2 regions of the Kitasatospora sp. NE20-6 genome follow, and region 1 is predicted to be linked to the other one. Evidence: riboswitches for the same ligand, from Rfam matches in the RefSeq annotation. Region 1 holds a riboswitch; the other holds the start of a gene.
The links. Region 1 has a riboswitch for glycine ahead of gcvP (aminomethyl-transferring glycine dehydrogenase). Riboswitches for the same ligand answer to the same signal wherever they lie in the genome.
Positions count from the first base shown of each region.

Region 1 (7,399 bases):
CCGGCAGCACAAGGTGCAGGCCATCCTCGTGACGGGCGACAACAGCCGCACCGACTACGACGAGACCGACGCCATGCGGGGCTACCTGACGGCCCGTGGTGTGCCGGAGGTGCGGGTCGTCGGCGACTACGCGGGCTTCGACACGTGGGACTCCTGCAGCCGGGCGCGGCGGATCTTCGGTGTGGACCGGGCGCTGCTGGTCAGTCAGGACTTCCATGTCCGCCGTGCCCTGGCGCTGTGCCGGGCCGCGGGCATCGACGCGTACGCGGTGGCGGTGGCCGAGGCCCACAACGTCACCTGGTACTACGGCGGCCTGCGGGAGATCCCGGGCGCCGGCAAGGCGCTGATGGACGCGGTGCTCCGTCCCGACCCGCAGTTCCTCGGTGTCCGCGAGACCGGGATCGGGCGGGCCCTGGCGGACGGGCCCACCGGCTGAGGCGGCCGGCTGGCCGGCCGCCGCGCTGCCGGGCGGCCGGATGGCATGGTTGCCGGATTCTCGTCCTGCCGTCCTGCCGTCCTGCCGCGGCGCGGCGGGTCGCCTCGAACGCATTGTCAGAGCCGTGCGCAATGATCGCCCTGTGCGGACTGTGCCGAGCATCATCCACCTCGACATGGACGCCTTCTTCGCGGCGGTGGAGCAGGCGGCCAAGCCCAGCCTGCGCGGCAAACCCGTCGTCGTGGGCGGCCTCGGCGGCCGCGGCGTCGTCTCCACCGCCTCCTACGAGGCCAGGGCCTTCGGGGTGCACTCGGCGCTCCCGATGGCCCAGGCACGCCGGCTCTGCCCGAACGCCGCCTTCCTGGCAGGCAGGTTCGCGGCCTACCGCGAGAACAGCGACATCGTGATGAGCCTGCTGCGCGAGCGTTCGCCGCTGGTCGAGCCGCTCAGCCTGGACGAGGCGTTCGTCGACCTGGAGGCCGGCCCGTACGCTCCCGCGCTCGCCGACGCGGGCCCGGCCGAGGGCGCGCAACTGGTGCTCGCGGTCGCGGAGGACCTGCGCGCCGACATCCTCGCCCGGACCGGCCTGACCGCGTCGGTCGGGGTGGCGGGCTCGAAGCTGATGGCCAAGATCGCCTCCGAGCAGGCGAAGCCGGACGGCCTCGTGCTGGTGGAGATCGGGTCGGAACGGGCCGTCCTGAGCCCGATGCCCGTGCGGGCGCTGCCGGGCATCGGTCCGGCGACCGAGCAGGCGCTGCGGCGGGCCGGTCTGACGACCGTGGCGGACCTGGCCGACGCGGGGGAGGCGGAACTCGTCCAGCTGCTCGGGCGCGCGCACGGCAGCGGTGTCCACCACATGGCTGTGGGGCTGGACGGGCGTCCCGTGGTGGCGGACCGGGACGCGAAGTCCGTCTCGGTCGAGGACACCTTCGAGGTGGACCTCGCCGACCGCGACCGCATCCTGCGGGAGATCGACCTGCTCGCGGCGCGGTGCGTGCGGCGGCTGCGCGCGGCGGGCCGCTCGGGGCGCACGGTTGTCCTGAAGGTCCGCCGCTTCGACTTCTCGACGCTCACCCGCTCGGAGACGCTGCGCGCGCCGACCGACGACGAGACGGTGATCGCGGACACGGCCCGCCGGCTGGCGCTCCAGGTGGACACGACGGGCGGGGTGCGGTTGCTCGGTGTGGGTGTGGCGCAGCTGGCCGACTACACGCAGGAGGACCTCTTCGCGCAGGCGGCGCACGCCGCCGGGGAGGCGGTGGAGGCCGAGGCGGGTCCGGCGGTGGAGGCCGAGCCGGTGCTCCCCCCGGCCGGGCCCGCGGCGGCGCGCCGCTGGCTGCCGGGGCAGGACGTGCTGCACGCGGAGCACGGGCCGGGCTGGGTGCAGGGCAGCGGGGTCGGCCGCGTCACCGTCCGCTTCGAGACGCCGTACGGGCCGCCGGGGCGGGTGCGGACCTTCGCGATCGAGGATCCCGCGCTGGAGCCCGCGGATCCGCTGCCGCTGCGCCCGCCGTCGTAGGGCGGGTCGTGGTGGTGCCGGGCGCGGAAAGGCCGAGTGGCCCCGCACCGTCCCTGGTGCGGGGCCACTCGGCGGGCCGGGCGGGTGCCGTGGGGGCGATGCCCACCGTCCCCACGGTGCCCCGGCCGTTCCCGCGCCCTGTCCCTGGGCGCGAGCGGGCGCCTCGTCAGGCGCCGGTCGTGGCGGGCTCGCCGACGGCGGCCGCGGTGCCGGCACCGTCGGGGGTGCCGGGGGTGGTGGTCTCCGCCGTGCCGGCCTTGATCCGCCGGATGCCGAACGGCACCAGACCTGCGACCAGGCACATGGCGGCGGCCGTCCAGTACGCGTGCTCGTACGCGGTGAGGGTGGGCAGGGAGACCGGGATCGGGAGCTTCATGGTGTCGCCGGTGAGGATCGCGGCCATGACGGCGGTGCCGATGGCGCCTCCGACGGTGCGCAGCACCGCGTTCATGCCGTTGGCGATGCCGCTCTGCTCGGCCGGGACGGCGCCGTTGATGTACGCGGGCATGGCGGCGTACGCGAGGCCGACACCGAGGCCGAAGACGGCGGACGCGAGGTAGAAGTCGATCTCGGCGCCGTGCCGGACGGCGAGGTAGACCATGCTCGCGCCGCCCAGGACGCCGCCGAGGACGAGCGGCAGGCGCGGCCCGCGGCGTGCGATGAGGAGGGCGCCGATCGGTGCGGCGGCCATCGAGCCGAGGGCGGACGGCAGCAGCATGACACCGGCGTGCAGCACGGTGGCGGTGAAGCCGTAGTGGGCGAGCTTCTCCGGGGTCTGCGCGAAGTTGCTGATGACCATGAAGGAGCCGTACATCCCGAAGCCCATGAGCAGGCCGGAGAGGTTGGTGAAGGCGACCGCGGGGCGCGCCATCATCTTCATGTCGACCAGCGGGTGCGCGACCCTGGCCTCGATGACGACCCAGACGAGTGCGATCACGGCGGCGACGGCGAAGAGGCCGAGGGTGCGGTTGGAGGTCCAGCCCCAGGCGTTGCCCTGGCTGACGGCGACCAGGAGTGCGGAGAGCCAGCCGGCGAGGGTGACGGCGCCCAGCGGGTCGGCGCCGCCGGCCTTGTCGACGACCGGGTCGGTGGGCACCCGCAGGGCGACCAGCAGGACGGCGAGCAGACCGAAGCCGAGGCCCATCCAGAAGATCGACTTGTAGCTCCAGTGCTCCAGCAGCACACCGGTCACGACCAGGCCGAGGCCGCTGCCGACGCCCATGGAGGCGCTGATGGCGGCGACGCCGCCGGTGACCTTGGCCTTGGGCAGCTCGTCGCGGACGATGCTGATCGCCAGCGGCAGCACGCCGCCGCCGGCGCCCTGCAGCACGCGGGCGATGACGAGCCAGGTGAAGGAGTGCGTGCTGACGGCGATCGCGGAGCCGGCGACGAGGCCGCCGAGGGCCACGAGCAGCATCGGCTTGCGACCGCGCAGGTCGCCGAAGCGGCCGAGCATCGGGGTGAGGACGGCTGCGGACAGCAGGTTGGCGGTCATCAGCCAGGTGACGCTGGAGCCGGAGACGTCGAGTTCCTCGGCCAGCGACGGCAGGATCGGGACGACCGCGGTCTGCACCACGCTGAAGGCCAGCATGGCGAGGACGAGCGCGGGGAGTACGCGCGCACTGCTCGGCCGGTGTGCCGTGGTGGCGGGCTGTGGGGCCTCACTCACGGTGGTTCCTCCTGTCGTGCTGCCCGGAGCCGACTGCTTCAGGCATGCGATAGTGAATCAGCTGAAGTAACGATGCAGGTAGATACTTCAGCCTGTCAAATATCGACTGGTCAATCTTTGGGAAACACCTCGGCCCCGGCCCGCAGAAGCGGACCGGGGCCGGGGCGGCGACCGAAGGCGGCGGCCGGAGAAGCCGCCGGAGAAGCGGCCGGAGAGACGACCGCGGGCTGCCGTGACGGCGGCCCGCGAGACGCTGCCGGGGGCGCGGCGGCTCAGGACGGGCGCAGCGGATCCGGCCGCACCGGGCCGGAGGCCGTCCGCGCCGCGATCGGCGTCGCGACCGGCCCGGCCGCCAGCCCCGCGGCCTGCCCGGCCATCGCCGCGCTGCGCATGCCGCCCGAGGCCTCCGCCGTGTTGACCTGCTGCGGTTCGGACGGCTGCTGCGCGGTGCCGTCGTGGACCTCGACCTGCTCGCGCCGCAGCTCCTCGCGGACGAGCTCCTCCTCGGTGTAGCGCTCGACCACCAGGCGGACGCGCTCGATCGGCGCCAGGTACTTGCGGATCACCGGACGCTCCTCCCGGAGCGTCACCTCCTCCATGGCCTCGGCGATCTCCTGCTCGCTCAGCGCGGCCCGCTCGGCGTCGCCGACCGGCACCCGCTCCACCCGGACGCGCTCGCGGACCACCGGCACCCGCCGCTCGACGGCCTCCGACGTCACGTACTTGCGCAGCCGCGCGGTGCCCAGCACGTGCCACTCGGTGCTGATGTCGAGGCGCTCCTCGCGGCAGGTGATCTCCACCGGGCCGCTCGGCCCCGCCTCGGCAGCCTGCTTCGGCGCGAGCTGCGCCGCCGACGGGCCGTGCTGTGCAGCGGACGGCTGGACCAGGCGGCGGACGTTGTTCGACACCGCCGGCGGGGTCGAGGCCGCCGGAGCCGAAGCCGGTGCCGTCGCCGCCCGCTCGCCGTCGCCGCGGTCATGGCGGTCGCCGCGGTCGTGGCGGTCGGTGTGCCCGCCGTCCCGGTCGGTCCGCCCGTGCGGGTGCGCGTGTGCGTCCGTGGCCGGGGCGGTGCGCGCCGCGCCGCCGGAGACCGCGCCGAAGTCGGCGTCGGCGGGTGCCGCGGCAGGTGTCGCGGCGGACGCTGCGGCGGTGGCCGCCGGAGCGGTCGGGCGGCCGGTGCCCGAGGTGTCGAGGCCGTAGTAGCGGTAGAGCTGGAGCTCCTGGGCGGGCGAGAGGTGCTGGCCCACCCCGAAGTCCGGGGACTCCTTGATCAGGGACTTGTCGTACGGGACCTTGAGCTCCTCGCCGGAGAACTCGCTGGTCGTCAGCGGGACGAAGGCGTCCCTGCCGAAGATGCCGGTGCGGACCGCGGCCCACTCGGGCTCACCGGTCGCGTCGTCGAGGTACACCTCGTCAACCGTGCCGATCTTGTCACCGTTCCGGTCGACCGCCTTGTGTCCGATCAGGTCTCGCGGATCGATATCGGTCTGCACGCTGTTCTCCTCCGGGGCGACTGCTCCTGCGGCGCTCGGTTCGGCGGACGGCTGGAGGAGCTGGCCAGACGCCATCTCACACGAAACGGTATGAACCGGACACCCGCGAGCCGGGGAGGGCCGTCCGGGCGGCGGATGGTCCGTCCGGCGGACGGCCGTCCGGACGGCAGCCCCGGCGGAAGCCCGTGCGACGGCCGTCACAGCGACCGTGATCCACGCCTCTCCCGCTGGTATCCTGGGCGGCGACCGCCGAGCCCGCGCGGGAGAGTCCCCGACCCCGCTGAGCTGGGAAAGGGGCGCCGAAGGAGCAACTCCTCCCCGGAATCTCTCAGGCATCCGTACCGCGTGGGATAGGTCACTCTGGAAAGCAGGGCAGGGCCGATGGCGCAGGAGCCGCCGGCACCACTCTCACCGACGGTGCAAGTCGACAGGATGCCCCCGGGCACCGATGCGGCGAAGCTCTCAGGTACCGATGACAGAGGGGGAGGCCTGACGGGCTCGTACGTCTCCGGCTCCCCATGGCGGCCGACCGGCGTGCGCGCCCCCGCCGGTCCGTGACCAGGAGGCCTCGACCCCCATGAACGCCCAGCCGAACCTCACCGAGCTCGAGCAGGCCAGCCCCTTCGAGACCCGCCACATCGGCCCCGACGCCGCCGCCCAGGAGAAGATGCTGGCCCACGTGGGCTACGCCTCCCTGGACGAGCTCTCCGACGCGGCCGTGCCCGAGGCCATCCGCAGCCTGGAGGCGCTCGGCCTGCCCGCCGGCCGCAGCGAGGCCCAGGTGCTCGCGGAGCTGCGCGACCTGGCCGACCGCAACGAGGTCCTCACCTCGATGATCGGCCTGGGCTACTACGGCACCTTCACGCCGCCGGTGATCCTGCGCAACGTGCTGGAGAGCCCCGCCTGGTACACCGCCTACACGCCGTACCAGCCGGAGATCTCGCAGGGCCGCCTGGAGGCGCTGCTCAACTTCCAGACCGTCGTCTCCGACCTGACGGGCCTGGCCACCTCCGGCTCCTCGCTCCTCGACGAGGGCACCGCCGCCGCCGAGGCGATGGCGCTGGCCCGGCGCGTCACCAAGGTCAAGGGCGGCGTCTTCCTGATCGACGCCGACACCCTGCCGCAGACCGTCGCGGTGATCGAGACCCGCGCCGTGCCGACCGGCGTCGAGGTCGTCGTCGCCGACCTGTCGGGCGGCATCCCCGCGGAGATCGCCGAGCGCGGCGTCTTCGGCGTGCTGCTCCAGTACCCGGGCGCCTCCGGCGCGGTCCGCGACCTCGCCCCCGTCGTCGAGCAGGCGCACGGCCTCGGCGCGGTCGTCGCCGTCGCGGCCGACCTGCTGGCCCTCACCCTCCTGAAGTCGCCCGGCGAGCTCGGCGCCGACATCGCCTGCGGCACCTCGCAGCGCTTCGGCGTGCCGATGGGCTTCGGCGGCCCGCACGCCGGCTACCTCGCCGTGCGCGCCGAGTACGCCCGCAACCTGCCCGGCCGCCTCGTCGGCGTCTCCGTCGACGCCGACGGCACCCGCGCCTACCGCCTCGCGCTGCAGACCCGCGAGCAGCACATCCGCCGCGAGAAGGCCACCAGCAACATCTGCACCGCCCAGGTGCTGCTCGCCGTGATGGCCTCCATGTACGCCGTCTACCACGGCCCGGACGGCCTCGCGGACATCGCCCGCCGCACCCACCGCTACGCCGCGGCGCTCGCCGAGGGCCTGCGGGCCGGCGGGGTCGAGGTCGTGCACGGCGCGTTCTTCGACACCGTCACCGCCCGGGTGCCGCAGCGCGCCGACGCGGTCGTCGGGGCGGCCCGCGCGGCCGGCGTCAACCTGTACCGGGTGGACGCCGACACCGTCTCCGTCTCCTGCGACGAGACCACCACCCGCGCGCACCTGGCCGCCGTCCTCGGCGCGTTCGGCGTCACCGGCACCGAGCTGGCCGAGACCGCCGACACGCTGCCCGCCGCGCTGCTCCGCGAGGACGAGTACCTCACCCACCCGGTCTTCCACAGCCACCGCTCGGAGACCGCCATGCTGCGCTACCTGCGCCGCCTGTCGGACCGCGACTACGCGCTGGACCGCGGCATGATCCCGCTGGGCTCCTGCACCATGAAGCTCAACGCCACCACCGAGATGGAGCCGGTGACCTGGCCGGAGTTCGGCCAGCTGCACCCGTTCGCCCCGGCCGACCAGGTGCAGGGCTACCTCAGCCTGATCCACGGCCTGGAGCAGCAGCTCGTCGAGGTGACCGGCTACGACGCCGTGTCGATCCAGCCGAACGCCG
Region 1 is NZ_BPRL01000072.1:10,111-17,509, forward strand. It holds gene SNE206_RS34275 (vancomycin high temperature exclusion protein) at 1-436, shown strand, start outside; gene SNE206_RS34280 (DNA polymerase IV) at 579-1,955, shown strand; gene SNE206_RS34285 (MFS transporter) at 2,122-3,624, opposite strand; gene SNE206_RS34290 (DUF2382 domain-containing protein) at 3,897-5,192, opposite strand; glycine riboswitch at 5,368-5,471, shown strand; gene gcvP (aminomethyl-transferring glycine dehydrogenase) at 5,695-7,399, shown strand, end outside.

Region 2 (7,399 bases), on a different contig from region 1:
CGGAGTGCTCGTAGACGACCGTGCCCCCCTTCTTGTCCGACACGTTGACGATCTTCGTGGTGGCCGCGTTGGCGCCGGCGGTGCCGGAGCCCGCGCCGCTGTCGCTGCCGGTGGTGCCCTTGCTGCTGGTGCAGCCGGTCAGGGCGATCGCCGTGGCTGCGGCGAGCGCGGTCAGTGCGGTGATACGGGTCCTGCGCATGGGTGTGATCAACCCCTTGGGGGACGGTGACTGACGGTGGGGACTACCTGACCGGGGGTCAGTTGTTCTTGGGGTCGAGGGCGTCGCGCAGCCCGTCGCCGAGCAGGTTGAAGGCGAGCACGGTGGCGAAGATCGCCAGGCCGGGCACCATCACGAACTGCGGGTCGACCTGGTAGTAGGTGATCGCGTCGCTGAGCATGCCGCCCCAGGAGGCCTGCGGCGGGGCGACACCGACACCGAGGAAGCTCAGGCCGGCCTCGAAGAGGATGTTGGTCGGGATCAGCAGCGTCGAGTAGACGAGGATCGGGCCGACCAGGTTGGGCAGCAGTTCGCGGAAGAGGATGAACGGCCCCCGCGCACCGAGGCTGCGGGCCGCGTCGACGAACTCCCGCTCGCGGAGCGACAGCGTCTGCCCGCGCACGATCCGGCCCATGTAGGGCCAGTTGAAGAAGCCGATCACGAAGATGAGCACGGCGAGGTGGAGCGGCGTGCCGTGCAGGCCGAACGCGCCGTCCTGCAGCGAGGCGGAGATGGCGATCGCGAAGAGCAGCAGGGGGAAGGCCAGGAACATGTCCATCATCCGGCTGATGACGGTGTCGGCCCAGCCGCCGTAGTAGCCGGCGACGATGCCGAGCACGGTGCCGATGATGTTGGACAGGGCGGTGGCGCCGAAGGCGACCAGCAGCGAGACCCAGGAGCCCTCGATGATGCGGGTCATGATGTCGCGCCCGTACTGGACGTCGACACCGAGCGGGTGGTCCCAGCTCATGCCGCCCCAGTCACCGAACGGGATGCCGCCGAGGTTGGCGTCCAGCTGGTCCTGGTGGAGGGCGTTGGGGTCGAGTCCGAACACCGCCTCGATCGGCTTGGCCAGGACGGCCAGCAGGATCAGGAGGATCACCACGACGCCGCCTGCGACGGCCAGCCGGTCGCGCTTGAAGCGCGTCCAGGCGATCCGGCCGAGGGAACGGCCCTCGATGCGCGTCGCCGGTGCGGTGGCGGGACCGACCGTGGTGCCGGTGGTCTCGGTGGGTGTGGTCATGAGTCAGTTCGTTCCCCTCGCCGACGGTGGCCGGCCCACGGTTCCGGCCGGCGAGGCGACCCGGGCCCGGTCCGGGCCCGGACCTCGGTCGGTCCGGAGTGCGCGACAGTGCGGTGCAGAGCGGTGCGGTGGTTCCGTACGCCGGTGCGGCGGTGCAGGTTTCGTTTTCGGGGTGCCACGGACCGCCGCTCGGTCGTCCGGGGGTCCGGACGGGGCGGTCTGACGGCGTTGCAGGTGGTGCGGTTGGTGCGGGGCGCCGGGCGCGGCATGCACATCGCGCGTGGTCGGCCGAGGGCGCGCTCACCTTTGTGGGGGTCGGCACGCGCACTGCGTTGGGCAGCACTCTCTGTCATCGGGGTGTCGTTCCGCCAGAGGAGGCAACCGAAGGATGCCCAACTGTGATCTGTCGGCATGCACCCGTGTCGGGCCCGAATAGGCGTCTTCACACGGTTGAAACATTCGGGTCAAGACGCCCACTGACCAAAGCCCGCCAACGGCGGAAACCCGCCACCACCTGGGCATGACGCTGCGCGAGGAGATCGCGCGGAGGCGGTGGCGGGACGGGGCGGAACGGGTCGCCGGGTGCTGCGGGTCAGCGGCCCGGGTAGCCCGGCCAGGGCTGCTGCGGCCATCCCTGCGGACCCGGGGCCGACTGCGGAGAGTAACCGTAGGGCGGGTAGGGGGCCGCCTGCTGCGGGTGCCCGTACCGGGTGTCGCGGTCGAAGAAGGGACGGGCGTTGGCGCGCATCCACATCGCCACCGGGTCGAACTCGTCGGCCGTCGCCACCGTGGAGACCGCCGTCCCGTCCGGGACGAGCGCCGCGGCCCGCTGCACCAGCGCCCGCGCCGCCTCCACCGACGGCGGCGAGTTGTCGTACAGGTCGAGCCCGATCGCGACGTACGGCTCGCCGAGCGCCGGCTGCACCCACGCGCGCCGCAGCGAGCGCAGCGGACGGATCTCGGCCGCCTGCTGCTCCAGCATCGCCCAGAACTGCGGGGCGTCGAGCCGGGGCTCCGAGATGCGCAGCGGCCCGGCCGGCAGCCGGTCCAGGCCGAGCGCGACCCGTCTCAGGTCGGCCCACGGGATGCCGACCCCGCCGCCGGGGACGTGCGGGTTGAGCCACAGGCCCCAGCGGGTGCGGAACAGCGCGCCGGCGATCTCCGCGCCGGAGACCACCTCGTGCGCCCGGGCCCAGCCGCTGGCGGCGAGCTGCTCGGGGGAGGTGGCGGCGGGGGCGTAGCCGTGCCCGCCGATGTCCATGTTGCCGTACTGCGCGTCGGGGCTGCCGGGGGTGCCGTGCCAGAGCAGCATCCAGACCTGCCCCTGGGCGAGCGCCCGCAGCAGGTTCTCGTACGCGTCGTAACGCTCCGGGGCGACCGCGCCGAGGGCACGTTCGATGCCGCCCGGGTCGCCGCCGGGGCGCGCCACGGGTGCCTGGCCCCACCGGCCCGGCCCGCCGTCTGCCGCTCCCGCGCTCATGCGCCCGCCTCGCTCCGCTCGCTCACGTCGCCGTGCCCCGTCTTGTCGCGTGTTCCGCCGTTCGTCCGGACTCCCGGGGAGCACCCTATTGCGCGGGGCGGACACGCGTCATGCCGCACACCCCCGCACGGTCTCCCGGCCAGGTCGCTCACCCGCGCACGTAGAAGGGGGCGACCCGGGTGAGCAGCCACTCGACCACCGGGTCGTCGACCATGTCCAGCAGCACCAGGTGGACGCCCCAGGCGGGCGGCGCGGTTGCGAGCGCGCGGCCCAGCGCCTCGTTGACGGCCGCCGGATCGGCCGGCCCGGCCGGGTCGAGCTGCACGCCGACGTAGAGCTGCACGGGGTCGGCCTCGACCCGGGCGAGGGTCCGCCGGGCCGTCAGCACCCCGCGCAGCGAGGCGAGTTCGGTGGTCGCGGCGGCCAGGAACGCGTACGGCTCCTGGTGCGGCTCGGGCTCGCGCAACGCGACGGCGGCGCCCTCGGAGAGCGGCTCGGCGGCCCAGCGTTCGTCCCGCGGGCCGCGGCGCAGCTCGCCGACGCCCTCCGGCGGCACCGGGATGCCGACCGGCGCCTCGGGGTTGACCGCGATGCCGATGCCCGGCGGCAGCCCGCGGGCGAACTCCCACACCGGGGCGATCGCGAAGGCCATGCCGGGCGCGTGCCGGAGGAACTGCTCCTGCGAGGAGAACACCGGCACGTACGGCGTGCCGGCCAGCTCGATCGTCGGCAGGTCGAGCGAGGCGCCCTGCGGGTCGGCGCCGGCCGGCAGCGGGATCCACACCTGGCTGCGGGCGAGCACCTCCACCACGCGGGGGGTCGCGCCGGGGTCGCCGAGCGCCGCGGTGAGCACCTGCTCCAGTTCGTTGGACGGCCAGCTGCCGCCCTCCGGCGCCGTGCCGGGTGCGGCCCACGCCTGTGCCTCGCCCGCCGGATACCCCATGAACCGCCCCTTCGATCGACCCCTGCACAGAGCCTAGCGGGCCGCCCCCCTCTCCCATCAGGCCCGGCGGCATGCCATGATGAGCGCGCTCGACACCACCAACTTCATACAGGCCGCTCGAACCCGCGCGGGAGAGTCCGGAACGCCCCTGGGGTGTGGCCGGCGCCGAAGGAGCAAGTCCTCCCCGGAATCTCTCAGGCACAGATACCGCACGGGCGAGGCACATCTGGAAAGTGGACACGGCCGCGCCGTGCGCCCACCCACGGTGCAAGCCGCCATCCTGGAAGGAGGCGGTGAAGCTCTCAGGTTGTTGACGACAGACGGGGAGACTCCACCCCAGCATGCCCTTCAGCAGCCTAGGAGTCCTGCCGTCATGTCCCTCCGCCACACCGCCCTCGACGCGCTGCACCGTTCGCTCGGCGCGACCATGACCGACTTCGCGGGCTGGGACATGCCGCTGCGCTACGGCAGCGAGCGCGAGGAGCACCTCGCCGTCCGCACGAAGGCCGGCCTGTTCGACCTGTCGCACATGGGCGAGATCACCGTCAGCGGCCCGCAGGCCGGCGAGCTCCTCGACCACGCGCTGGTCGGCTTCATCTCCGCCCTCGGCGTGCTGCGCGCCCGCTACACCATGATCTGCCGCGAGGACGGCGGCATCCTCGACGACCTGATCGTCTACCGCACCGCCGAGGACGCGTACATGGTGGTCGCCAACGCCTCCAACGCGCAGGTCGTGCTCGACGCCCTGACCGAGCGCGCCGCGGGCTTCGACGCGACCGTCCGCGACGACCGCGACGCGTACGCGCTGATCGCCGTGCAGGGCCCGGAGGCGAACGGCATCCTGGGTTCCGTCACCGACGCCGACCTGCCGGGCCTCAAGTACTACGCGCTGCTGCCCGCCACCGTCGCCGGCCGTGAGGTGTGGCTGGCCCGCACCGGCTACACCGGCGAGGACGGCTTCGAGGTCTTCTGCGCCCCCGCCGACGCCGAGCACCTGTGGCAGGCCCTCACCGGCGCCGGCGCGGACAGGGGCCTGGTGCCGTGCGGCCTGTCCTGCCGCGACACGCTGCGCCTGGAGGCCGGCATGCCGCTGTACGGGCACGAGCTGTCGACCGACCTGACGCCGTTCGACGCGGGCCTGGGCCGGGTGGTGCGCTTCGACAAGACCACCAACGACGGCGCGTTCGTCGGCCGCAAGGCGCTGGAGCAGGCCGCCGCCGAGGCGGAGTCCGCGCCGCCGCGCAAGCTCGTCGGCCTGGTCTCCGAGGGCAAGCGGGTGCCGCGCGCCGAGTACGCCGTGGTCGACGCGGACGGCGCCGTGATCGGCCGGATCACCTCCGGCGCACCCTCGCCCACCCTCGGGAAGCCGATCGCGATCGCGTACGTGGACGCCGCGCACGCCGGGCCCGGCACGGCCGTGGCGGTGGACGTCCGCGGCCGTCCCGAGCCGGTCGAGGTCGTGGCGCTGCCGTTCTACAAGCGCGCCCGCTGAGCCCGTTCCCCGCACCACAGCCCGGTCCGCTCAGCGGACGGCTCCGCCCTACCCTCTTGCGATCCTGGAGAATGACGCCATGAGCAACCCCACGCACCTGCAGTACACCAAGGAGCACGAGTGGCTGACGGCCGCCGAGGACGGTGTCTCGACGGTCGGCATCACCAAGCACGCCGCCGACGCCCTCGGTGACATCGTCTACGTCCAGCTTCCCGCCGTCGGCGACACGGTGACCGCGGGTGAGACCTGTGGCGAGCTCGAATCCACCAAGTCGGTCAGCGACCTGTACTCGCCGGCCACCGGCGAGGTCGTCGAGATCAACGAGGGCGTCGTCGACGACCCCGCGCTGGTCAACGGCGACCCCTTCGGCGAGGCGTGGCTGTTCAAGGTCCGCGTCGAGGCGACCGACGAACTGCTCGACGCCGACGCGTACACCGCCTTCACCGGCGCCTGACCGCCGCTCCACCCCGGGGGCGGCCGCAGCGCAGCGGCCGCCCCACCCTGGCCCCAGCCCGCTCCGCCCACGGGGAGATCCCACCTCATGACGGTTCTCAACCAGTCCCTGCACGCGCTCGACCCGGAGATCGCGGCCGCGGTCGACGCCGAGCTGCACCGCCAGCAGACCACCCTCGAAATGATCGCCTCCGAGAACTTCGCCCCGGTGGCGGTCATGGAGGCCCAGGGCTCGGTCCTGACCAACAAGTACGCCGAGGGCTACCCCGGCAAGCGCTACTACGGCGGCTGCGAGCACGTCGACGTCGCCGAGCAGATCGCGATCGACCGGGTGAAGGCGCTGTTCGGCGCCGAGCACGCCAACGTGCAGCCGCACTCCGGCGCGCAGGCCAACGCCGCCGCGATGTTCGCGCTGATCCAGCCGGGTGACACCATCCTGGGCCTGAGCCTGGCGCACGGCGGCCACCTCACCCACGGCATGAAGATCAACTTCTCCGGCAAGCTCTACAACGTGGCCGCGTACCACGTCGACGAGAAGTCCGGCCAGGTCGACATGGCCGAGGTCGAGCGCCTCGCCAAGGAGCACCGGCCCAAGCTGATCATCGCCGGCTGGTCCGCCTACCCGCGCCAGCTGGACTTCGCCGAGTTCCGCCGCATCGCGGACGAGGTCGACGCCCTCCTCATGGTCGACATGGCGCACTTCGCCGGCCTCGTCGCCGCGGGCCTGCACCCCTCGCCGGTGCCGTACGCGGACGTGGTCACCACCACCACCCACAAGACCCTGGGCGGCCCGCGCGGCGGCGTCATCCTCTCCAAGGCCGAGTGGGCGAAGAAGATCAACTCCGCGGTCTTCCCCGGCCAGCAGGGCGGCCCGCTGGAGCACGTGATCGCCGCCAAGGCCGTGGCCTTCAAGGTCGCCGCGTCCGAGGAGTTCAAGGAGCGCCAGCAGCGCACCCTGGAGGGCGCGAAGATCCTCGCCGAGCGCCTCCTGCAGCAGGACACCGTCGACGCGGGCGTCTCCGTGCTCTCCGGCGGCACCGACGTGCACCTCGTCCTCGTCGACCTGCGCAACAGCGAGCTCAACGGCCAGGACGCCGAGGACCGCCTCCACGAGGTCGGCATCACGGTCAACCGCAACGCCGTCCCGAACGACCCGCGCCCGCCGATGGTCACCTCCGGCCTGCGCGTCGGCACCCCGGCGCTCGCCACCCGCGGCTTCCGGGCCGACGACTTCCGCGAGGTCGCCGACGTCATCGCCGAGACCCTGCTGCCGGGCTTCGACGAGGCCAAGGCCGCCGCCCTCAAGGACCGCGTCACCGCGCTGGCCGCGAAGTACCCGCTCTACCCGGACCTCTGAGCAGCACCCGCTCCACCCGGACCTCTGACAGCACCCCTCCGGCGACCGGCACCACCCCCGTCGGCCGCCCGGAACCCCCGGGGCACCGCGCACACTGGACAGTGCGCGCGGTGCCCCGTCCCGTGTCACCCGCCAGTCCTTCCACGAGACCCAGACAAGGACGTCCCCCCGTGGCCATCAGCGTGTTCGACCTCTTCTCCATCGGCATCGGGCCGTCCAGCTCGCACACCGTCGGCCCGATGCGTGCGGCGCGGATGTTCGCCCGCCGCCTCAAGTCGGAGGGGCTGCTCGCGCAGACCGCCGCCGTCAGGGCCGAGCTGTTCGGATCGCTCGGCGCCACCGGCCACGGCCACGGCACCCCGAAGGCCGTCCTCCTCGGCCTGGAGGGCAACAGCCCGCGCACCGTCGACGTGGAGCTCGCCGACAGCGACGC
Region 2 is NZ_BPRL01000053.1:50,530-57,928, forward strand. It holds gene SNE206_RS29595 (ABC transporter substrate-binding protein) at 1-199, opposite strand, end outside; gene SNE206_RS29600 (ABC transporter permease) at 258-1,241, opposite strand; gene SNE206_RS29605 (enhanced serine sensitivity protein SseB C-terminal domain-containing protein) at 1,834-2,721, opposite strand; gene SNE206_RS29610 (enhanced serine sensitivity protein SseB) at 2,870-3,664, opposite strand; glycine riboswitch at 3,783-3,884, shown strand; gene gcvT (glycine cleavage system aminomethyltransferase GcvT) at 4,038-5,156, shown strand; gene gcvH (glycine cleavage system protein GcvH) at 5,236-5,610, shown strand; gene glyA (serine hydroxymethyltransferase) at 5,698-6,966, shown strand; gene SNE206_RS29630 (L-serine ammonia-lyase) at 7,137-7,399, shown strand, end outside.
Region 2: it holds a riboswitch for glycine, as region 1 does, so the genes downstream of both, gcvT (glycine cleavage system aminomethyltransferase GcvT) here and gcvP (aminomethyl-transferring glycine dehydrogenase) in region 1, are expected to answer to the same signal.